Regions from separate parts of the Comamonas squillarum genome, predicted to be linked through region 1. Evidence: riboswitches for the same ligand, from Rfam matches in the RefSeq annotation. Region 1 holds a riboswitch; each other region holds the start of a gene.
The links. Region 1 has a riboswitch for cobalamin ahead of N4T19_RS14685 (ABC transporter substrate-binding protein). Riboswitches for the same ligand answer to the same signal wherever they lie in the genome.
Positions count from the first base shown of each region.

Region 2: linked by a shared signal. The riboswitch ahead of N4T19_RS09455 (TonB-dependent receptor domain-containing protein) and the one ahead of N4T19_RS14685 (ABC transporter substrate-binding protein) in region 1 are both predicted to bind cobalamin.
Region 3: linked by a shared signal. The riboswitch ahead of N4T19_RS04470 (TonB-dependent receptor) and the one ahead of N4T19_RS14685 (ABC transporter substrate-binding protein) in region 1 are both predicted to bind cobalamin.

Region 1 covers NZ_CP104377.1:3,164,420-3,171,954, reverse strand. Annotated here, with positions in the region: gene N4T19_RS14695 (F0F1 ATP synthase subunit epsilon) at 25-441, shown strand; gene N4T19_RS14690 (GNAT family N-acetyltransferase) at 493-1,041, opposite strand; cobalamin riboswitch at 1,088-1,313, shown strand; gene N4T19_RS14685 (ABC transporter substrate-binding protein) at 1,575-2,597, shown strand; gene N4T19_RS14680 (FecCD family ABC transporter permease) at 2,622-3,692, shown strand; gene N4T19_RS14675 (ABC transporter ATP-binding protein) at 3,689-4,492, shown strand; gene N4T19_RS14670 (pseudoazurin) at 4,541-4,954, shown strand; gene N4T19_RS14665 (OprD family porin) at 4,987-6,321, shown strand; gene N4T19_RS14660 (Fur family transcriptional regulator) at 6,472-6,861, shown strand; gene N4T19_RS14655 (DUF1624 domain-containing protein) at 6,876-7,535, opposite strand, start outside.
Region 2 covers NZ_CP104377.1:2,017,073-2,024,607, forward strand. Annotated here, with positions in the region: gene N4T19_RS09435 (FecCD family ABC transporter permease) at 1-891, opposite strand, end outside; gene N4T19_RS09440 (ABC transporter substrate-binding protein) at 969-1,955, opposite strand; gene N4T19_RS09445 (bifunctional adenosylcobinamide kinase/adenosylcobinamide-phosphate guanylyltransferase) at 1,967-2,554, opposite strand; gene N4T19_RS09450 (cobyrinate a,c-diamide synthase) at 2,565-3,986, opposite strand; gene N4T19_RS09455 (TonB-dependent receptor domain-containing protein) at 4,009-5,907, opposite strand; cobalamin riboswitch at 5,992-6,236, opposite strand; gene N4T19_RS09460 (PspA/IM30 family protein) at 6,276-6,491, shown strand; gene N4T19_RS09465 (cell division protein ZapA) at 6,491-6,910, shown strand; gene N4T19_RS09470 (sulfite exporter TauE/SafE family protein) at 7,360-7,535, shown strand, end outside.
Region 3 covers NZ_CP104377.1:949,188-956,722, reverse strand. Annotated here, with positions in the region: gene N4T19_RS04490 (hydantoinase/oxoprolinase family protein) at 1-1,225, shown strand, start outside; gene N4T19_RS04485 (hydantoinase B/oxoprolinase family protein) at 1,228-2,904, shown strand; gene N4T19_RS04480 (MFS transporter) at 2,983-4,365, shown strand; gene N4T19_RS04475 (LysR substrate-binding domain-containing protein) at 4,548-5,492, shown strand; cobalamin riboswitch at 5,589-5,859, shown strand; gene N4T19_RS04470 (TonB-dependent receptor) at 6,100-7,535, shown strand, end outside.

The sequences.
Region 1 (7,535 bases):
TCTTTTTCACTCTGAGGATCAAAGATGAACACCTTCCACGTTGATGTGGTCAGTGCTGAAGAATCCATCTTCTCCGGCGAAGCCCGCTTTGTGGCTTTGCCTGGTGAAATGGGCGAACTCGGTATCTACGCCCGCCACACGCCGTTGATCACCCGCATCAAGCCGGGTTCGGTGCGCATTGAGAAGGCCGACGGCGGCGAAGAGTTCATCTTCGTGGCTGGTGGCATTCTCGAAGTGCAACCCGACTGCGTGACCGTGCTGTCCGACACCGCTGTGCGCGGCAAGGACCTGGACGAGCAAAAAGCGGTTGAAGCCAAGCAAAAGGCTGAAGAAGCCCTCAAGAACGCCAAGGGCGAGCTTGACCTGGCCAAGGCCCAATCCGAGCTGTCCGTCATGGCCGCCCAGATTGCCGCCCTGCAAAAATACCGCAAGAAGCGCTGATCCGCTGTTTGCGCAACTGCCACAGGAAAACCACCGCATGCGGTGGTTTTTTTACGCCCGTACCGGATGCGTCGGAGCAGGCCCCGTCTGCAGCACCTGCTGCATATGGATGGTTTGCCACAGCGGGTCGGCATCCTGGTGCAGGGTGATAAAACCCTGGCGCTGCCAGAAGGTTTGCGCGCCTGGCAAAAAAGGATGCGTGTGCAGGTAGAGCCGCTGCACACCCTGCTGCAGCGCCCGCTGACGCAGCTGCGCGAACAGCACGCCAGCCAGGCCTTGCCGGCGCCAGGCCGGGTCCACATACAAGCGCACCACCTCGGCGGTGCCTGCACTGGGCACGGTCAGATGGGCAAAGCGCCCGTCATAGGCGCGGTAGGCAATGCTGCCGATGACGCTGTCGCCCTGCCAGGCCGCCAGCATGCAGCCGCCGGGCGATGCGTAGACCGAGGCAAAGTCGCGCAGGTCGGCCTGCGGCGTGTTGGTATCGACCCGATCGCCAAACATGGTCTGGCGCGCCGCCTGCAAAAAGGCCGCCACCGGCGCGAGATGTTCAACGCGGCGGATGCCGTATGCGCTGGGTGTAGTGGGTGGGTGGTTCATGGCCATCAAACGGCCTGCAGCTTAGCATGCAGGCCCTGTAAATCGGCTACAGTACAGCCACTTTGGTTTCGCAAGAACATGCGCACGGCAGGGTGCCGGGGCATGAGGGAATCCAGGGAGCGCGAGCCGGCAGCCAGCGCCCCCAAACGGAACTGCCCCCGCAACTGTAGGCCACGAGCAGGCCATCCATGCGCCACTGAACTGCGGTTCGGGAAGGCGATGGTCTGCGCAGACCGGCCAGTCAGGAGACCTGCCAAGGTCATGCATTCACAACCCACTGGCAAGCCCCTGGTTTGCACAGAGAAACAGGCATGCCACCGGTTTGCGCGCTGCAAGGCGAACATCGCAAACGCCGGTGATGCAAACCCATTCATGGCGGATGTGCGTGTGTTTTGATCATGACCGGCGGGGTGTCCGGGCGGTGAGCAGCGTCTCGTCTGCGCAAGCCTGTCCTGGCTCCACCGGGCAGCGCCCCGCACCGGATCGGCTCGCACGGCCCGCATGCCCAGCCTCTACCTGGAGAGACGATTCCGATGCCTGTTCGCCGTTTTGCGCTGCCTGCCCTGTTGGCTACCTGTGTATTCACCTCGCTGTCCGCCTGGGCTGCCCCTTATCCGATGCAGCTGCAAAACTGCGGCTACGCGGTGTCCCTCAAGCAGGCGCCCGCCTCGGTCGTCACCATCGGCCAGGCCGGCACCGAGATGCTGTATGCGCTGGGTCTGGGCGACAAGCTGGTGGGCACCTCGCTGTGGTTCAACGCCGTGCTGCCCCAGTTCAAGGCGATCAATGACAAGGTGCCACGCCTTGCGGACAACGACCCGAGCTTCGAGTCGGTGATCGGCAAGCGCCCGGCACTGGTGGTGTCGCAGTTCGAGTGGATGGTCGGCAAGGACGGCGTCGTGGGCACGCGCGAGCAGTTCCATGACCTGGGCATTGCCACCTATGCGATGCCCTCCGACTGTGAAGGCAAGAACAACCTCAAGGGCGCCGATGGCACCCGCACCGCGGCCTACGATGTGCAGGCGCTCTACAAGAGCATCACGCAACTGGCGCAGCTCTTTGATGTGCAGCCCCAGGGCGAGCGCCTGGTCAAGGACCTGCGCGAGCGCCAGGCCAAAGCGGTCGCCAAGGTCCAGGCGGCGCAGCAGCCGAACCTCTCGGCTGCGCTGTGGTTCTCCAGCGCCGATCTGGCCATCGACCCGTATATGGCTGGTAAGAATGGCGTTGCCGGCTACATGCTGCAGACCTTGGGCCTGCGCAATATCGTCGACTCGTCCGAAGAATGGCCCACCGTGGGCTGGGAGACGATTGCCAAGGCCAACCCCTCGGTCCTGGTGATCGCCCGCATGGACCGCCGCCGCTTCCCTGCGGACGACTACCAAAAGAAGCTGGAGTTTCTGAAGAAGGATCCGGTCACCCAGCACATGGATGCGGTCAAGAACAACCGCATCGTCATTGTTGATGCCGATGCGCTGCAAGGCTCGATCCGCCTGGTCGATGGCATGGAGCAGATCAGCGATGCGGTACGCAAGCTCGGCCCAGCGGCCGCGCGTTGATCAGCCGCTGATGCAAGGCTCTGCATGATGGTGGCAACGGCATCAGCGCGCCCATCGGCGCTGCGCAGGCCGCTGCATGGGGCCGCCTGGTGCCTGGGCGCGGCACTGGCGCTGCTGCTGAGCGTGGCGCTGGGCATCGCCATTGGCGAGACGGCGCTGTCGCCCAGCCTGGTGCTGCAGGTGGTGGCCAACAAGCTGGCCGGTGCCCACTACGCCATCGATCCCATCAGCCAGGGCATTGTCTGGAACTACCGCCTGCCCCGCGCGCTGGTGGCGGCCAGCTGCGGCGCGGGCCTGGCGGTCTCGGGCGTCATTTTGCAATCGCTGCTGCGCAATGCGCTGGCCGAACCCTATTTGCTCGGCATCTCTGCCGGGGCCTCCACCGGCGCAGTGCTGGTGACCGTCGTGGGCATCGGCGCGGGCGCCATCTCGATGACCGTGGGCGCCTTTTTTGGCGCGCTCTGCGCATTTGCACTGGTCGCCCTGCTGGCCCACGCCGCCGGCAGCGGCGGGCTGCGCAACAGCGGCCAGATTGTGCTGGCCGGCATTGCGGGCTCGCAGCTCTTCAATGCGCTGACCTCGCTCATCATCACCAAGTCGGGCAGTGCCGAGCAGGCCCGGGGCATCATGTTCTGGCTGCTGGGCAGCCTGAGCGGCGTGCGCTGGCCCGATACCGTGCTCACGGCCTGCATCGCGATCACCGGTTTGCTGCTGTGCCTGCTGCATACGCGCGCGCTCGATGCCTTCACCTTTGGCAGCGAATCGGCGGCCGCGCTGGGCGTGCCGGTGCGCCGTGTGCAACTGGTGCTGCTGCTGGCCGCGGCGCTGATGACGGCCGTCATGGTCTCCATCGTTGGCGCGATCGGCTTTGTCGGCCTGGTGATTCCACATGCCGCGCGCATGCTGGTCGGCGTCAGCCACCGGCGACTGGTGCCTGCCAGCGCGATGATGGGCGCGGTGTTTCTGATCGCCGCCGATGTGCTCTCGCGCACCCTGATCCGGGGCCAGGTGCTGCCCATTGGCGTCATCACCGCCCTGGTCGGGGCGCCGGTGTTTGCCGTCATCCTGCTCCAAAGCCAGCGGAGGCGCGGATGACGGCGGCACCTCTGGTCACGGCGGATCAACCCGTGTTGCAGGCCTGTGCGCTGGGCCTGCGCCTGCAGGGCCGGCCGGTTGTCGAGCAGCTCAGCCTGCCGGTGCAGCGCCACGAAATGCTGGGGCTGATCGGCCCCAACGGCTCGGGCAAATCCAGCCTGCTGCGCTTGCTCGCCGGTGTGATCCGGCCCAACGAGGGCCAGGTGCTGCTGCAGGGTCAGCCGCTGCACAAGAGGGGGCGCCGCGCCATTGCGCGCGAGCTGGCCCTGGTGGCGCAGATGGCCGAGACGCAGGATGCCATCAGCGTTGAAGACGCGGTGGCGCTGGGGCGCACGCCCTGGCTGTCGGCGCTGCAGCCTTTTGCCGCGCAGGACTGGGAGGCCGTGCAGCAGGCCCTGGATGCCGTGGGCATGGCGGACCGCCGCCACAGCGCCTGGCACAGCCTCTCGGGCGGCGAGCGCCAGCGCGTACACATCGCACGCGCGCTGGCGCAGCAGCCCGGTGTGCTGCTGCTCGATGAGCCCTGCAACCACCTCGATATCCACCAGCAGCTGTCGCTGATGGCCTTGATCCGCGCCTTGCCCGTCACCAAGGTCGTGGCCCTGCATGACCTGAACCAGGCGCTGGCCTGCGACCGGCTGGCCGTCATGCAGCAAGGCCGGCTCGTTGCGCTGGGCAGGCCCGAGCAGGTGCTCGATGCCGCGCTGCTGGCGCAAGTTTTTCGCGTCGAGGCCAGCGCGCTGGTCGACCCCTGGGACGGCAGCCGCGTGCTGCGTTTTCGCCCGCTTTCTTCTTCCTGACTGTGAGCCGATATGCCCACCCTGAACCACCGAATCTGGCTACCTGTTGTGTTGAGCAGCTTGCTGTGCAGCCAGGCGGGCGCAGAGACTTTTGAAGTCAAGATGCGCAACCGCAGCGCCACCGGCGCAATGACCTATGAGCCCGAGTTTTTGCAGATCAAGCCGGGCGACAAGGTCAAGTTCCTGGCCAGCAGCAGCGGTCACGATGCGGTCAGCATCCCGGGCATGGCGCCCGCCGGTGCCAAGCCCTTCAAGGGCAAGATCAACGAGGAGATCGAGGTCAGCTTTGATGCCGCAGGTTTGTATGGCGTGCAGTGCCTGCCCCATTACGCCATGGGCATGGTGATGCTGGTGCAGGTGGGCGATGCGCCGCTGCCCGGCCTGCAGGTGCCCGCCGAGGTGCCCGAGCGCGCGCAGCAGCGCTTCAAGGACATCGTCAGCCGCGCCTCGGCGCCGCGCTGAATGGCTGCAGTGATTTTTAGCGACACAAGACAATGAACAATTTCACATGGATCGCCCGGGCGAGCGGCCTGGCCTTGCTGGCTGTGATGGGTGGCCAGGCACAGGCCGGCGCGCAGGACGAGGCCAAGGGCTTGATCGAGGGTACGAGCCTGGGCATGGTCAACCGCATGGTGTATGAGCAGCTGGACTACCGGCGCGGTGACAGCACGCGCGTGGTGTCCGGCGGCGCGCGCTCGGACAAGGCCGCCGAAGCAGCCTATGGGCTGATGATGAACTTCAGCTCGGGCTACACGCAGGGGGTGGTCGGCCTGGGGCTGGATGCGCATGCCTATGGCGGCATCAACCTGGGCTCGGAGGCCGACAAGGTGCGCAGCAACCCGCGCTATATCGCCAAGGACGGCACGGACCTGCAGGACAGCTTTGGCCGCGCAGGGGCGGCGCTCAAGCTGCGCTGGTCGTCGACCGAGCTGAAGGTGGGTGAGATGCGCACCAAGAACCCGATCTTCCACTCGTCCGACACCCGCCTGCTGCCCGAGACCAACCGGGGCTGGCAGATAAGCAGCAACGATATTGCGCAGCTGACGCTGCAGGCCGGTCGCTTTACCCGCTGGGCCGACCGCAATGCGCGCAAGAATGGCCAGCCCCTGCTGGCCAATTACTCGGGCGTGCAAGGCGATGCCTTCAGCTTTGCCGGCGGCAGCTGGACTACGCCCTGGAGCGGGCTGAGCCTGTCGAGCTACGTCGGCCAATACGAGGATGTCTGGAACACCTGGTACCTGGGCGGCGTCTACAAAAAGGCGCTGGCCGAGAAGCAAAGCCTCTCGCTGAGCCTGAACCTGTACCGCAACAAGGACACCGGCGCGGCCAAGGCCGGCCGGGTGGACAACCTGACCTGGAGCCTGATGGCGACCTATGCGGCCGGCATGCACCAGCTGGGCCTGGGCTACCAGAAGGTCGATGGCGATACGCCGTTCGACTATGTCAACCGGGGCTCCATCTGGCTGGACAACGCGATGCAGCTGTCGGACTTCAATGCGCCGCATGAGGCGTCCTGGCAGCTCAAGTACGAGGCCGATCTGGGCCAGTGGCTGACACCGGGCCTGCGCGCGGGCGTGGCCTATACACGCGGCTCGGGCATTGACTACCGCCGCGCCGGCAGCGTGTACGCCAACTACCTGGGCGCCAGCGGCCGTGGCGGCCGCCACTGGGAGCGCGACATGCTGCTGCGCTACACCGTGCAGCAAGGCCAGGCCAAGGGGCTGGCGCTGCAGCTGCGCTACGGCGTGCACCGGGCCAACCAAACCCAGGGTGAGCTCAATGTGAACCAGGTGCGGCTGCTGGCGGAGATGCCCTTGCAGATTTTCTGAGGCACCAGCGCGGCGACGGAGGGCCACTGAGGGCAATGGCGGGCAGTGGCCTGCCCGCCAGCGCTGCCTGGCTGCAGGCCGCAGCCCAAGCGGCTATGATGGGCGCTCCCCCGATTGCCCATCCGTTCTTCGGAACGCCCCTGTCAGACCATGCAACGTCCTACCCGCCAGCGCGCCGCCATCGCCGATGCCTTTGCATCGCAAGGCCGTCCACTCTCACCCCAAGAGGTGCTGGAGATTGCGGGTGCTGCGCTGCCGGCCTTGGGCATTGCGACCGTCTACCGCAACCTCAAGTTGATGACCGAAGAGGGCCTGCTGCGCGTGGTCACCTTGCCCGGTGGCCTGCCGCTGTATGAGCCGGCCACGCATGACCACCACCACCACTTCCAGTGCAACAGCTGCCGGCGGGTGTTTGATATCCAGGCCTGCCCGGGCGACCTCAAGGGCATGGCACCGCCGGGCTTTCTGGTGGAGGGCCATGAGATCACCTTGTACGGCCAGTGCAAGGATTGCCGCAGCGGCGCGGGCCCTGCGGCTTAAGCTATCACGGCGGCTTACAGGTACTTGAGCCAGGCAATATCGCGCCGGCGGGCCTTGAACGCGGCAAAGGCCTTGACCGGCGGGTAGAGCGCAACGCCCAGGGCGAGGGTGCTGAGCCAGACCATCCACATCGAACCAAAGCCGAACAGCTCGCCCTGGTTGTTGCCCCAGATCGCCTGCGCGCCCAGGTAGAGAAACTTGAGCACATAGAGGTGCAGCACATAAAAGAACATCGGCGCGGCGCCAAACACCGTCAGCGGTGCCAGCCAGCGCATCTGTGGCCGGCGCTCAAAGGCGCGCAGCAGCAGCAGGCCGATGCCCAGGGTCAGCGCCAGAAACAAGAGGGATGGCGGGTACTTGGTGATGTTCAAAAAGCCCATGGCGCTCACGAGGAACGAATCGTCCACCACCCAGGGCTTGTCGCCATAGACGTTGGTGGCACGCAGCAGCACAAAACCCACCAACAGGCCCAGGCCCCAGGTCAAAAGGCGGCGCTGGCGCTGCAGTGCATCGGCACCCTTGGCAAACCAGGGGCCCATCGCATAGCCCAGTGCGATCACGCCGATCCAGGGCAGCAGGGGGTAAGAGGTGCGCAGGCGCAGGGTCTCGCTCACCTCGATCCAGCCCCGGTCATGCAGCACGGCCCACAGCGTGTGCAGCGCATGGTCGGGCGC
Region 2 (7,535 bases), 1.1 Mb from region 1:
CAGCTCCTGCGGGGCCACCAGCCAGCGCGCCAAGATATCGGCGGCCAGCAGCAGCACGCCACCCATCGCGGCAGCCAGCACGGTGCTGCGGCCATGGCCCACCTGCACCAGGCTGCGCACCAAGTGCGGGGCGGCCAGGCCGACAAAGGCGATCAGGCCAGTCTGCGCCACCGAGGTGCCGGTGGCCAGGGCCAGCACGGCCACCAGGCCATAGCGCAACGGGGCCAGTGGCAAGCCCAGGCTGGCGGCCGTCGCCTCGCCCAGGGTCAGGCCATCGAGCAGGCGGGCGCAGCACCAGGTGGCCAGCACGCAGACCAGCAGCACGCCGGCCATCAGCGCGCAGCCCTCCCAGCCGACAAAGGCCGAGGTGCCCAGGGTAAAGGCCTGCATCGCCTGCAGAATATCGGGGTGGCGCAGCTCCAGCAGATCACGCATGGCGCCCAGCACCACGCCCACGATCACGCCGGCCAGCAACAGGCGCAAGGTGTTTTGCACATTGCGCGCCAGCACCACCGTCAGCGCCACCGCGCAGGCGGCACCCACAAAGGCCATGCCGGTCATGCCCAGGCGGTAGAGCAGATTCAGGCTGGTGACGGACGAGCCCAGCAGCACCAGGCCCAATGCGCTGCCCAGCGAGGCGCCAGACGCACTGCCCAGCAAATAGGGATCGGCCAGCGGGTTGCGAAACAGGCCCTGAGCGACAGCCCCCGCCAGGCCCAGCAGGCCACCAGCCAGCCAGGCGCCCAGCGAGCGCGGCAGGCGGATATCGACGACGATCTGCCAGGAAGTCGGGTCGTCGCGCATGCGCAACACGCTCTCCCAACCGGTGCTGCCGACGCTGGCGCCGACAAGCAGCAGCAAGGCGCTGAGCACCAGCAGCACCAGCGCCAGCCAGGCACTGCGGCGCAGGCCGGGCGCCGCCTCGCGCTGCGCTGCGGATGCGGGTGCTGAGGTGGGAAAAGCAGCCATCAGCGCGCCACCGCAGCCTTGCCCGGTGCCTTGTCGGCCAGGCAGCGCGCCATCAGCGCCGCCGCCTGGGCCATGCGCGGGCCTGGGCGCACGATCGCATACGACTCTTCATCCGTAAACACACAGACCCGCCCGGCCTTGACGGCCTGGAGGTTGTGCCAGCCCGGGTAGCTGGTGGCAGCCTGCATGCTGCGGTTGCCCAGCATGATCACATCGGGCTGGGCGCGCAGCAAAAACTCGGGGCTCAGCCGGGGAAACGGGCCCAGCTCAGCGGGCACGACATTGTCCACGCCCAGTTGGGTCAGGGTCTCGCCAATAAAGGACTGGGGGCCGGCCGCATAAGGGCCGCGGCTCACCTCAAAGTAGACCCGGCTATGGCGCGTGCGCTCGGGCAGGTCGCGCACCACCGCATCAATGCCCGATTCCAGCGCGTGCCAGACCCGGTCAGCGCCCTGCGCCTGGGGCACGCCCAGGAGCTGGCCCAGGGTGCCCAGCACGCGGTGGATATCGGCCTTGGACTTCACATCGAGCGCCACCACCTTCAGGCCCAGGGCCTGCAAGCGCTCTGCCGCCTTGGAGGCATCGGACAGCAGCACCACATCGGGCTTGAGCGCCACCACGGATTCAACGCTCGGGTCCAGACCGCCGCCCACCACCGGTAGTTTCTTGACCGAGGCGGGCCAGTCCGAATAGCGGTCCACCCCCACCAGGCGCTCACACAGTCCCAGCGCGCAGGTGCTCTCGGTGAGCGACGGCAGAAGACTCACGATGCGCTGCGGTGGTTGCGCCAGCTGGACCTTGCGGCCCCGGTCGTCGACGATGGCCACGGGAGCAACCAGGTCCTGGTCTTTCCAGACCGGCGCATTGGCAAAGGGTTGCAGGCGCAGTTCATCGACGCTGGCGGACGGCGCAGCTTGGGCCATCGGCAACGCGAGCATCAGCGCCACACGGGCCAGTGCCTGCCGCAAAAGGGGTCGGGGAGCCATCAACAAGGCCATCATTTCATCTGCAGCGGCAAGCCCGCCGCCATCAGTTGCACGCGGTTGCAGGCCGCTGCCGCTTGCTGGTTGAGCAGACCCAGCGCATCGACAAAGGCGCGCACCTCGCGGCCCATCGGAATGACACCCAGGCCAATCTCATTGCTGACCAAAATGACAGGCCCCGGTGCGGCCTGCAGGGCAGCGACAAAGGCATCGCACTGTACCTGCCAGGCTTGCGCAGGTGAAAGCGCAGGAGTCTCCATCGGCATCAACCAGTTGGTGAGCCACAGGGTCAGGCAGTCGACCACCAGCAGGTGTTCGGGCCGGCTGCTCGCCAGCAGCTGCTGGGCGACGTCGCGCGGCGCCTCCACGGTGGCCAGTTGCGGCACGCGGGCGCGGCGGTCACGCTGGTGGCGCGCAATGCGCTCGTGCATCTCGGCGTCATACGCGGTGCCGGTGGCGACCAGGCTGGCGCTGCGGCCGGCATCGGCCTGCAGCCAGGCGCGCGCCAGCAGCTCGGCCTGGCGTGATTTGCCCGATTTCTGCCCGCCCAGCAGCAAGAGCTTCAGCGGCGCTCCATCAACGTGGAAAAGAGAGTCATCCATGCCGCGCATCTTAGGCGTTCAACGCCTCACGGTGCCAGGCCTGCGGATCGACCACCGGCATGTCCACCCCCAGCAAGGCCGCTACGGCCTGCGGGCACGAGGGAAACCAGGCATGGAAATAGCTCGCATGGATGCTGCCCTGCTGGTAGACGGCTTCGCCCTTGCCGCTCTCGGCCGCCTGGCCCGGGCGGCTGCTGCGCGCCACTTCCAGGGCCTCACTCTGCAGTTTGGAATAGTGAAAGGTATGGCCGCGCAGCATGCCCCAGGGCGTCAGCAGCTGCTGCATGCCCAGACCCGCCAGGCGCTGGTGCATCACGGCCTGCGCTGGCAGCAAGCCCCACAAGCTGTGCCAGCGGCTGTCCAGGTCGGTCAGCCCCTCGGCCAGTGCCACCATGCCGCCGCATTCGGCCCAGACGGGTTTGCGCTGTTCCAGGTGCGCCTGCAGATCCAGCTGCAAGCCGGCATTGGCCTTGAGCGCGGGCAGGTGCAGCTCCGGGTAGCCGCCAGGCAGCCACAGCGCATCGCAGGCGGGCAGGCGGTCGCCTGCGATCGGCGAGAAAAAGGCCAGCTCGGCGCCCATGGCCTGCAGGCATTCCAGATTGGCGGTGTAGATAAAGCTGAAAGCGGCATCGCGGGCGACGGCAATGCGGCGCCCGGCCAGCCAGGCGGGCACCGGGGCGGCAACAGCAGGCGCGGTAAAGGCCACCGTCCAGCGCTGCTGCCACTCCTGCCAGCTCAGCTGGCCCAGCGGCGTTTGCGCCAGCACGTCGGCGGCGGCATCCAGGCGCTCGGCAGCGTCGTGCAGCTCATGGGCTGCCACCAGGCCCAGGTGGCGCTCGGGCAGCAGGTTGGCGCGCGGTTTCGCAGCATCGAGGCTCACCTGGTGCATCGCGCCCAGCCACAGTGCCGGGTCGCGCAGGCCGCTGCGCAGCATCTCACCGTGGTGGGCAGTGGCCACGCGGTTGGCCAGCACACCGGCCAGCTGCAGGCCTGGGTCATAGTGCTGCAAGCCATGGGCAATGGCGCCAAAGGTAGCGGCCATGGCCGATGCATCGACCACCACCACAGCGGAGATGCCCAGCGACTTGGCCAGCTCGGCCGCGCTGTTGGCACCATCGAACAGGCCCATCACGCCTTCGATCAGCAGCACATCGTTGCTTTGCGCGGCCTGAAACAGGCGTGCGCGCACATCCACTTCACCGTTCATCCAGCGGTCCAGCGCATGCACGGGCTGGCCGCTGGCCAGGCGCAGCCACTGCGGATCGAGAAAATCCGGGCCGCATTTGAACACCTGGACCCGCCGGCCCTGGCGGGCATGCAGGCGCGCCAAGGCTACCGTCACCGTGGTCTTGCCCTGGCCCGATGCGGGCGCCGCAATCAGCAGTGCCACGCAAGCGGCCGTTGGGCGGTCCTGAACCGTCGTGTCTGTCATGGCTGGCTTATCCCCTCTGCGCTCAGCGCGGCATCCACTTCACACCCACATACACGCTGCGACCTTCGGTGGCATAGGTGCGTGCGGTCTGGTAGCGCTTGTCGGCCAGGTTGTTGATACGGGCGATCAGGTTCACATCCTTGGCCACCTCGGTCTGCGCTGACAGGTTGAACAAGGTGTAGCCGCCCAGCACATTGATGTTGGCGGCATTGTCAAAGCGCTTGGCGCTGGTCTGCAGGTCGGCCGCCCAGGTCCAACCGGCTGCACGCGTCTCGGCGCCCAGGGTGGCATAGCGCTTGGCGCGGCGCGCCAGCAGCTTGTCGTTTTCGGTATCGCGCGGGTTCTGGAAGTCGACCGAGCCGTGCAGGTTGAACGCGCCCAGCTTGGTCGTGGCCGCCAAGGTGATGCCTTCCAGGCGTGCCTTGCCCACATTGGCATAGCAGCCGAATGCGCTGTCGCAGCTGCCGGGCGACGAGAAGTTGATCAGGTTGGTGACCCGGTTGCGGTAGGCCGTGGCCGAGAAGCTGTCGGCACCCTGCGCCCAGCGCAGGCCCAGCTCGGCATTGCGGCTTTTCTCGGGCTGCAGCGATGCGTCGCCGTATTCGCTAAAGCGCTGGTAGAGCGTGGGCGCGCGGAAGGCCGTGCCTACCGTCGCGGTGGCGCGCCAGTTTGCCGCAAAGGCATAGCCATAGGCAGCGCTGCCGGTGGTCTTGCCGCCAAACTCGCTGTCGTCATCCCGGCGCAGGTTCAGCTGCACCGTGTGCGGGCCGGAGTTCAGGCCATAGCCCAGCGCCAGCGCATTCTGGTGGCGGTCGCGGTCAATGCCGCCATTCGTCAGCGCGTCGTCACGCCGCTCAAGTGCGGCCGTCAAGGTGTGGACGCCCAGGCGCCAGGTATTTTGGAACAGGTAGTTATGCAGGCGCGTGTCCGTCTGGTAGGGCGAGGGCCGGGTCTCGTAATAGTCGCGCGACTGGCTGAACTGCAGCTTGGTGCTGTAGTGCTCGGTCCACTGCGCCTGCCAGTTCAGGCCCAGCGCAAACATCTTGTTGAGGCTGCGGTCGTCCTCGGTCAGGCTGCTGTCGTAGCCCGAGTTCACATCGCTGGCCAGCAAGGTGGCTTCGAGCCGGTGCTGGCCGTTGAGCTGGTAGCCCAGGCGGCCGCTGACCGCATTGCTGCGGTAGTCGTCCTCGTCTGGGTTGGCGGTGGCCACGGTGCGGGCATTGAAGCCATCGGTCTGCGAGCGGTTCAGACCCAGCGCGTAATCCCAGCCGTCGGCGCCGCCGGAGATACCGGCCTCGGCCGTGAACGTGCCCCGGTTGCCAAAGCCCAGGCCGACATAGGGCTGGGGCGCGCCCTCACCTTTCTTGGTGAAGATCTGCACTACGCCGCCCATCGCGTCCGAGCCGTAGACGGCAGCGGCCGGGCCGCGCAGCACTTCGATGCGATCGATCAGCGCCAGCGGAATCGATTGCCAGGAGGCGCCGCCAGTCGATTGCGAGTCCATGCGCACGCCGTCGACATAGACAGCGGTAAAGCGCGAATCGGCGCCACGCATGAACACGCTGGTCGTCGTGCCCGGCCCGCCGTTGCGCGAAATCTGGATGCCCGGCACGCGCGCGAGCACATCGGCCACGCTGCCCGGGCCCTGGCGCTCGATGGTCTGCGCATCGATGATAGACATGTCGGCCACCAGATCGGACAGCGGCTGCTCGATGCGGTTGGCGGTCACCACCATCTCTTGCAGGTTTTTACCCTCTGTTTCCAGGGCGGCTGGGGCCTGCTGCGCCTGTGCTGGCAGCGCAAACAGGGGCAGCGCCGCTGCGATGGCCAAGGCCAAAAAACGGGGGGTATGGAGGGTGCGCGAGCGGGGCGCAAGCGCGGGACGCGCGAAGGGGCGTGTCGAAAAAGCAGAGGAAAACATGCACTGAGTTGGTGATGAACCACCCCGCGCCAGCCTCCCCGCCGGCAATGGGGAACACGGAAGCCGCGGCAAGGCCTCAGCCACGCGCCTCCACTATTGTTGGCCGGTATCCGGGCTGGCGATGACACAGCACACGCCTTCCCAAACACTTGTTCAAGGTATTCAGTGGCATAGTGGTGGCTGTGGATGGCGCAAAAGCCAACCATCGCTTACCGTTGCGGGGGCAGCGCAGGTTGCGTAAGGCTTGTAGGGCACAAGCGGCGCTCCTGCTTCCCGTTGAACTGCCCCCATGTGAACCACTGGGGCGAGCACCAACGGGTACAATTTTAGCGTTAAACCCATTGCGCACTTAAGAAGACTGTCTCTCTATGGCCACTACGCCTTCTATGGATCTGATGCTTGAGCGGGTGGAGGCACTGCTGAGCCGTCATGAGGCTTTGCAACGCGCCCACGCCCAATTGCAAGAGCAAGTCACCACCCTGACCCAGGAGCGCGACTCCCTCCAATCGCGCCTGACAGCGGCCCGCGCCCGCGTGGATGCACTGATCGAACGCCTGCCCAAGACCTTTGACCAGGACGAATGATGAAACAGCTGGAAGTACACATCATGCAGCAAAGCTATATGCTGGGCTGCCCCGAAGGCCAGGAAGCACGTCTGCTGGCTGCCGTCAAGCATGTCGATGAGGCCATGAGCGGCATCCGCGACGCGGGCAAGATCCGTGGCCGCGAGCGCATCGCTGTGCTGGCGGCCCTCAATGTCGCTTTTGACCTGCTTGATTTGCAAGTGCAAAACAGCCAGCTCAGCCAGACCGCAGACGCCCTGCAAGCGCAAGCTGCTGCGCAGTCTGCCGCGATGGTTGAGGTCCAGGCCCAGACCGCCCCTGGGGACCAGGCGAGCCTGGACTGGGATGCGCCCCGTGTGCAGTCGGTGATGCAACGGCTGGACGCGGCGCTGGCGCCGGCCCCCGCGCAACCGGCCGACACCCTGGGCACCAGCGCTTGAGGCACTGCCGCGAGCAGGCGCCAACACCAGATTGCCGCGCCATGCAATGCCTGGCTGCAAAATATCACGCCACCCATTGCTCAATCTGGCTAACCAGCTATCTTTTTTGACCAATCCAGGCACATTGAATTGCAGTTTTGGTGGGTGCGGCAGGCGCGAGCGATTACAATGAAAGCGTTCGCAGCCCTGCTGGACTTTATAGTTCCTTGAACCAATGCTCTACGAGCACGGGCTTGGTACATTACCTATTGAGCGTGATCGTCTCGCGTCAGATGAACCCAACGATAGGTTGCCCTCGCCCACCTGAACCCCCGGTTCAGGATGACGGTCCAGTGGATCCGCTGCGAACACCTGATTTTTTCGGGCAGGCTCCGCCCAACCTGTCTTCTCCTCTCCGCGACAGCGGGGTTTCAGGCCACCTGTTTCAGGTGGCCTTTTTACTGCGCGCCATGACTGATCCTCTTGTTTTGCTGCCGCTGTCGTTTCTGGGCCTGATCGGCGGTTTTCTGGCGGGCCTGCTGGGCATTGGCGGCGGCATGGTGCTGGTGCCCTTCATCACCTACATCCTGGGCACCCAGGGCGTGGCGCCGGAGCTGGCGATCAAGATGGCGATTGCCACCTCGAT
Region 3 (7,535 bases), 2.2 Mb from region 1:
CACCGCCAAGATCTGCCTCATCGACCAGCATGTACCCAAGACAGCGCGCGTGTTTGAAGTGGCGCGCAGCTACCGCTTCAAAAAGGGCAGCGGCATGCCGATCTCAATCCCCGTCATCGAGATGATCGAGATCGGCGCGGGCGGCGGCTCCATCGCCCATGTGGATGACATGCGCCAGGTGCGCGTGGGGCCGGAGAGCGCGGGCTCGGAGCCGGGCCCTGCCAGCTACGGCCGGGGCGGCGCCCGCCCGACGGTGACCGATGCCGACTTGCTGCTGCATAAGCTCGACCCGGCACGCTTTGCCGGCGGCAGCATGCGGCTGAACATGCCTGCCGCGCAAGACGCGATGGCCACCCATGTCGGCCAGGCGCAAGGCCTGGACGCGGTGCGTGCGGCCTATGCCGTGGCCGAAGTGGTGGACGAGAACATGGCCAATGCCGCGCGCATGCATGCCGTGGAGTCCGGCCAGGACCTGGAGGCCTACACGATGATCGCCTACGGCGGCGCTGCGCCGCTGCATGCCGTGCGGCTGTGCGAAAAGCTGGGCATCCATCGCCTGCTGATCCCGACGGGCGCCGGCGTGGGCTCGGCCATCGGCTTTTTGCGCGCGCCCTTTGCCTATGAGTCGCTGCGCAGCTCGGTGATACGCATGAGCCAGTTCGATGGCGAGGCCGTCAATGCCATGCTGCGCGAGATGGAGGTGGAGGTGAGCGCCTTTTTGCACGACACCGGCTACGACGGCGAGACCGTCAAGGAGCTGCGTGCCTTTATGCGCTACTGCGGCCAGGGCTGGGAGATCCCTGTGTCGGTGCCGGTGCAGCACTTTGGAGCGGACAGCGTGCCCGCCCTGAACGCGGCCTTTGTGCAGAACTATGTGGCCTTGTTTGGCCACGCGATCGACGGGCTCGACATCGAGGTGGTGAGTTGGGCACTGTCCTTGCGTTCCAAGACCTTGCCGCCGGCCAAGGCCGCGCTGCAGCGGGGCGGCACGCCCCAAAAGGGTGCCGGTACGGTGCTGGACCGCCGCGAGGTGTTTGACGGCAAACAGGGACAGTTCTATGTCTGCGATATCTATGAGCGCCTGGGCCTGCCCCGGGGCCAGGCCGTGCCCGGCCCGGTGGTGATTGTGGAGAAGGAAACCTCGACCTATGTGAGCCCCGGATTCAAGGTGGTGCTGCAGGCAGATGACTGCATGCTGGTCGAGCGCATGGACAGCGGAGTGTGATCATGGCAAACAATACAGACGTTCATTACCAAATCATGTGGAACCGCCTTATCTCGGTGGTCGAAGAGCAGGCGGTCACCTTGATTCGCACCGCCTTTTGCACCAGCGTGCGGGAGGCGGGGGACTTGTCGGCCGGCGTGTTCGACAAGCAGGGCCGCATGATGGCCCAGGCCGTGACCGGCACCCCAGGTCACGTGAACTCGATGGCCGAGTCGGTCGCGCATTTCGCCAAACGCTTTGAGCGCAACACGCTGCAAGATGGCGATGTGCTGGTCACCAACGACCCCTGGCTGGGCACCGGCCACCTGCACGACATCACCGTCGTCACCCCAGTCTTCTATGGCCGCGATGGCCACAGCGCCCATATCGGTTACTTTGCCGCCACCGCCCATGTGGTGGACATCGGCGGGCGCGGCTTTGGCCCGGACGGCAGCGATGTCTACGAGGAGGGCCTGTGCATTCCGCCGATGAAGTTCTTCCGCGCCGGCGCACTCAATGAGGACCTGATCGAGATCCTGCGCAACAACGTGCGCGAGCGCGACCAGGTGATTGGCGACTTCCATTCGCTGGCCGTCTGCAATGCCACGGGCATGCGCCGCTTGAAGGGCATGCTCGACGAGTTCGGGCTCCATGACCTGGAAGACCTGGCCGGCTTTATCTTTGCCAACAGCCAGCGCGCCACCCGCGAGCGCATCGCCGCCTTGCCCGACGGCACGCAGCGCTACGCGATGACCGTGGACGGATACGAGAAGCCCATCGAGCTGGTCGTGGCCGTGGAGATTGCGGCCGACCAGCTGCGAGCCGACTTCACCGGCACCTCGGATCCCAGCCGCTACGGCATCAATGTGCCGCTGACCTACACCAAGGCCTATGCCTCCTATGCGCTCAAATGCGCGATTGCGCCGGAGATCCCCAACAACTGGGGCTCGCTGGAGCCCTTTGAGATCAGCGCGCCCGAGGACTGCATCCTCAATGCCCACCGCCCGCGCCCGGTCTCGGTGCGCCATGTCATCGGCCATCTGATCCCCGATGTGGTGCTGGGTGCGCTGCAGCCCATTTGCCAGGGTGAGATTCCGGCCGAAGGGGCCAGCTCGCTGTGGAACCTGCAGATGCGCTTCAAGGGCATCAGCCCGGCCACGCGCAACCAGCAGCACGAGATCCTGATGTTCAACACCGGCGGCACCGGCGCGCGCCCCTCGAGCGATGGCCTCAGCGCCACCGCCTTCCCCAGTGGCGTGCAGGCCATGTCGGTCGAGGTGACCGAGAGCATCGGCCCCATCATCATCTGGCGCAAGGAGCTGCGGCCCAACTCGGGCGGCGCCGGCCGCTGGCGGGGCGGCCTGGGCCAGCGCATCGAGGTGGGCTCGGCAGAAGGCTTTGAGTTTGACCTGAACGCCATGTTTGACCGCGTGCATTTTGCAGCGCGCGGCCACAACGGCGGCCAAAGCGGCGCACTGGGCAAGGTGTCGCTGGACGACGGCACCGCCTTGCGCGGCAAGGGCAAGCAGCAGATCCCGGCTGGGCGCCGATTGATTTTGGACTTGCCCGGCGGTGGCGGCAACGGCGATGCGGCGCTGCGCCCCACCGCGCTGGTGCAGCGCGATGTGGCTTATGGCTATATCAGCGCCGAACAAGCCAAAACCGATTACGCCCAGGCCACGCCGCTGCCCCCGGCCTGATCGCGTGCCCAAGTCCAGCGGCATAGCCGCTGGTCCTTTCCCATTTTTCTCCCCCTGCAGGACACCAAGGACTTCCCGATGCGCACCCACAATCCCATGGCAGATGGCTTTGCCCCCCCAAGTGCAAGCCTTTCGGACTGGTCATCCCCCCATGCGGCGGCGGCGCCGCGCGCGGTGCAGTCCAAGGAGCTCAACCGCGTAGTGCTGGCCTCGGTGGTGGGCAGCTTTGTCGAGTGGTTCGAGTTCTCGGTCTACGGCTACCTGGCAGCGGTGCTGGGCAAGGTGTTCTTTGCCACCAGCTCGCCCACCATGCAGATCACCGCATCTTGGGCGGCCTTTGCGATTGCGTTTTTTGCCCGGCCCATTGGCGGCATCTTCTTTGGCTCGCTGGGCGACAAGTACGGCAGAAAGCGGGTGCTGACCATCACCATCATCATGATGGCGATCTCCACCTTTTTGATTGGCGTGCTGCCCGGCTATGCGAGCATCGGCATTGCCGCGCCGCTGCTCCTGATCGTGCTGCGCCTGATGCAGGGGCTGTCGGCCGGTGGCGAGGCCAGTGGCGCGGCCATCTTTGTGGCCGAGTACTGCCGCGACCGCAACCGCACCTTGCTCACCAGCTGGGTTGAGGTGGGCTGCATGGCGGGCTTTTTCTTCGGTGCCTCGGTCTCGGCCATTCTGACGATGTTCTTCAGCGCCGAGCAGATCCTGGACTGGGCCTGGCGCATTCCGTTTCTGATTGCGCTGCCGCTGGGCGCCATTGGCCTCTATATCCGCAAGTACCTGGAAGAGACCCCCACCTTCATGGCCATGAAGCAGCAGCATGACGCACTGGCCCAGGCGAGCTGGAAGGTGCTGTTCGCCACGCACAAGAAAGAGCTGTTCCAGTCCGCTGGCATCATCATCGTGACCAATGTCACCTTGTTCACCGTCGTCACCTATATCCCGACCTACTTTGTCAGCGCGCTGCATGTCGATGTGGCCACCGGCCTCAAGCTCTCGCTGGGCCCGCAGCTTTTTTTGGTGGTGATGATCCCGATCATGGGCCTGCTGGCCGACAAGCTCAGTCGCAAGACGATGATGATCGCTGCGAGCCTGGCGATTGCGGTACTGGCCGTGCCTTGCTTTCACCTGCTGCTCGAAGGCAGCACCGCCGCCAAGATCTTGTCCTTGATGGTGCTCAACTTCTGTCTGGCCATGCTGCTGGGCAGCATCTACTCGATCATCCCTTCGATGTTCCACACCAGCGTGCGCTTCAAGGGCATGGCGCTGAGCTACAACGTGGCTGTGGCGATGTTTGCCGGCACCGCGCCGATGATCAACTCCTGGTTGATTGCCCGCACCGGCAACCCGGTCGTGCCTGCCTACTACCTCATTGGCGCGGCAATCATTGGCCTCATCGCCCTGGTCAGCAGCCGGGACCGCACCGGTTTGCCGATGCATGGTGATCCGGTCCAGTAAGGCCATGCGCTGCTGAGCGCTGCGCCAGCCCGAACGCATCCTTTCTGGATGCGTTTTTTTATGCATCAGCGGGGCAGGGCGCAGCAGGCAAGAGCGGTGGCATGCCGGCCCGCTGGGCGCCGGGCTGCGACCTATAATCATCGCCAGCCCGGGCTCTGCCTCTCCTGGCCTGGCGCTCCTCCATGAAATACAAGCTCCCGCCCCTGCAGCCACTGCGCGTGTTCGAGTCCGTCTACCGCCATGGCTCGATCCGCAAGGCGGCCGACGAGCTGTGCCTGACGCCACAGGCCGCCAGCCAGCAACTCAAGCAATTGGAAAGTGCGCTGGATGTGCAACTTTTCGAGCGCGGCGCGCGGGGCCTGGCGGCCAGCGCCGAGGCGCAGACCTTGTACCACTATGTGGAGCAGGGGCTCGATGCACTGAGCCAGGGGCTGGAAGCCGTGCGCTCCCACTACAAGGCTGCGCAGTTCCATATCCAGGTCAGCCCATACTTTGCAACCCAGTACCTGATCCGCTCGCTGCCCTCGTTCACCAAGGATTACCCGGAGCTCGATCTGCGCATCTCCATCGGTGTGGAGCTGCCTTCGTTCGATAGCGGCGATCTGGATGCAGCCATTGTCTGGGGCTACGGCGGTGTGGACCACCTCGATGAAACGCCGCTGCTCGAAGACCTCAAGGTGATCGTGGCTGCGCCGCAGCTGCTGGCCGAGCACCCGGTGGAGACAGCGCAGGATTTGCCGCACCACCGGCTGATATCGCCGCTGACGCACAACAGTCTGTGGCAGGACATTTATGCGATGCTGGGCCTGGAGCCCGGCGGCAAGCATGTCAGCCCCATGCTGCTGCACACGCACGATGCGATGCTGCAAGCCGTTCTCAGCGGGCAGGGCGTGGGCCTGCTGTCCTATGTCGATGCGCTCAGCTATATCCACAGCGGCAAGCTGCTCGCACCCTTTGGGGCCGAGCTGCTGCGCCAACTGCCGATGGACAGAACGCCCAAGTTCCACCTCTACACCCGCCGGGGCGGGGGAGAGCGCCCAATCCAGGCCAGCTTTCGGCAGTGGCTGCTGGGCCAGCTGCGCAGCACTGACTTCATCGGCTATGCGACGCGGCTGCCGCAGGGCTGATACAGCCACTGGGGCATGCGCTGTATCGCCCAGCTGACACAGGCCATGGCCAAAAGGCACTGCCCGGGCTTGCGGCTGGTACACTGGCTGCGCTTTGAAAAAAGCCTATCTACAGGTGCTCGCATGCGAGTGAAACGGGAACAAGGTCGGGAGTGCGCTCCCCCAAGCCTTGGCTGCCCCCGCAACGGTAGACAGGAAACGTAGCCGATGCGGCCCGCTCCCACGCGGGCCCAGTCACTGGGGTTGAGAGAGTGTCCACGCCTGCCAGGCAATAAGACACCCGCACCCTGGGAAGACCGGCTACCGGGTCAGCGCCTGCGCTGCACCGCCTGTAAGCCCGGAGACCGGCCTGTTCCTAGTCGCAGTGCGCGCTGTGCCTCTGGCCAGCACGTGCTCTCTCAACTGTCTGCGGGGTGTGGACGGCGGTTCTTCGCGCGACCCCGTCTTGGGGGGTGACCGCGTGCAGTGCAGCCCCCGCATCAGGCAGTTAGCGCCTTTTGTTCAAATGACTGCAGTTCCTTTTCCGAAAAACCGGCTCCTGGCCGCCCAGCGGCTCTCTTCCTCCTTGCGCCTGGTTGGCAGCTCCTGTGTTCTGTGTTTGCCCGCCTTGGGCATCACAGTAGCCCATGCCCAAGAAGCCTCACTGCCTGAAGTGGTGGTGAGCGACCAGCGCAGCGAGCCCAATGCGCTCCAGCTGCCGTCGACCTCGGCGAGCAAGCTGGCCGTGCCGCTGCAGGACCTGCCCGCCAGTGTCAGCTCGGTCTCGGCCGTGCAGGTGCAAGAGCGTGCCGACTACGAGGTGGTCGATGCCGTGGGCCGCAGCGTGGGCCTGAGTGCCAATGGCACGCCTGGCAATGGCGGGCTGTCGTTCTCCAGCCGGGGCTTTACCGGTGTGAACTCGGTCGGCGTGGCCGAAGACGGGCTGAGCCTGGGGGTTGCAGCCGGCACCGTGGCCTATCCCAATTCCAGCTGGGGCTATGAGCGCATTGATGTGCTGCGCGGCCCCGCATCGCTGATGTACGGCAGCGGCACCATGGGCGCCACGGTGAACGCGGTGCGCAAGGAACCCAGCCGCAGTACATCGACCGAATTGCTGCTGGGCGCTGGCTCCCACGGCACCGCCCGCGCGGGCCTGGGCAGCACCGGCGCGCTGAGCGACAGCCTGAGCTACCGCCTGGATGTTTACGGCGATCGCACCGATGGCGAGCGCCAACTGGGCAACAGCGACAGCAAGAAGATCATGAGCGCCATCCGCTGGCAGGCGAGCAGCGATCTGCGCCTGGACCTGACGGCCGATGTCAGCGACCAAAGGCCCGAGCGCTACTTTGGCACCCCGGTGGTCGATGGCAAGCCGGTGGCGGCGCTGGGCGACCGCAATTTCAACTTTCTCGACAGCGACATCCACTACAAGGACCAGCGCTACAAATTGAGGGCCGAGTGGAATGTGAGCGAGGCGCTGGTGCTGCGCAACGAGACCTACCATATGAAGGCCGACCGCCACTGGAAGAACATCGAAGGCTATGACTACGATGCCAGCACGCGCACGGTTCACCGCTACGACTACCTGGAGATCGGCCACGACCTGGAGCAAAGCGGCAACCGCTTAGGCGCCGTTTTCAAGCCCGGCCAGCATGAGATAGCGATGGGCTGGGATGTGTCGCAGGCCAAGTTCACCGCGCTCAACAGCTCGCCCTATACCGGTGAATCCGATGTGCCGCTGACCGGTGGCACCAGTGGCTACTGGGACAGCCCAGACCCTTACAAGCCGCGCATGACCTCGCGCATCCGCCAAAACGCCTTCTACCTGGAAGACGCCTGGAAGCTGGGCGAGCAGTGGCTGCTGATGGCCGGCCTGCGCCGCGACCTCTATGATTTTGACCGCATGGATTTGCTGAGCCAAGCCCGCTTTGACAAGACCTTGGGCGGCACCTCCTGGCGCCTGGGCCTCACGCACAAGCTGGGCCAGCACACCAGCATGTATGCGCAAGTCAGCACAGGCCATGACCCGGTCAACAGCCTGCTGTCGCTGACCCAGTCGCAAAC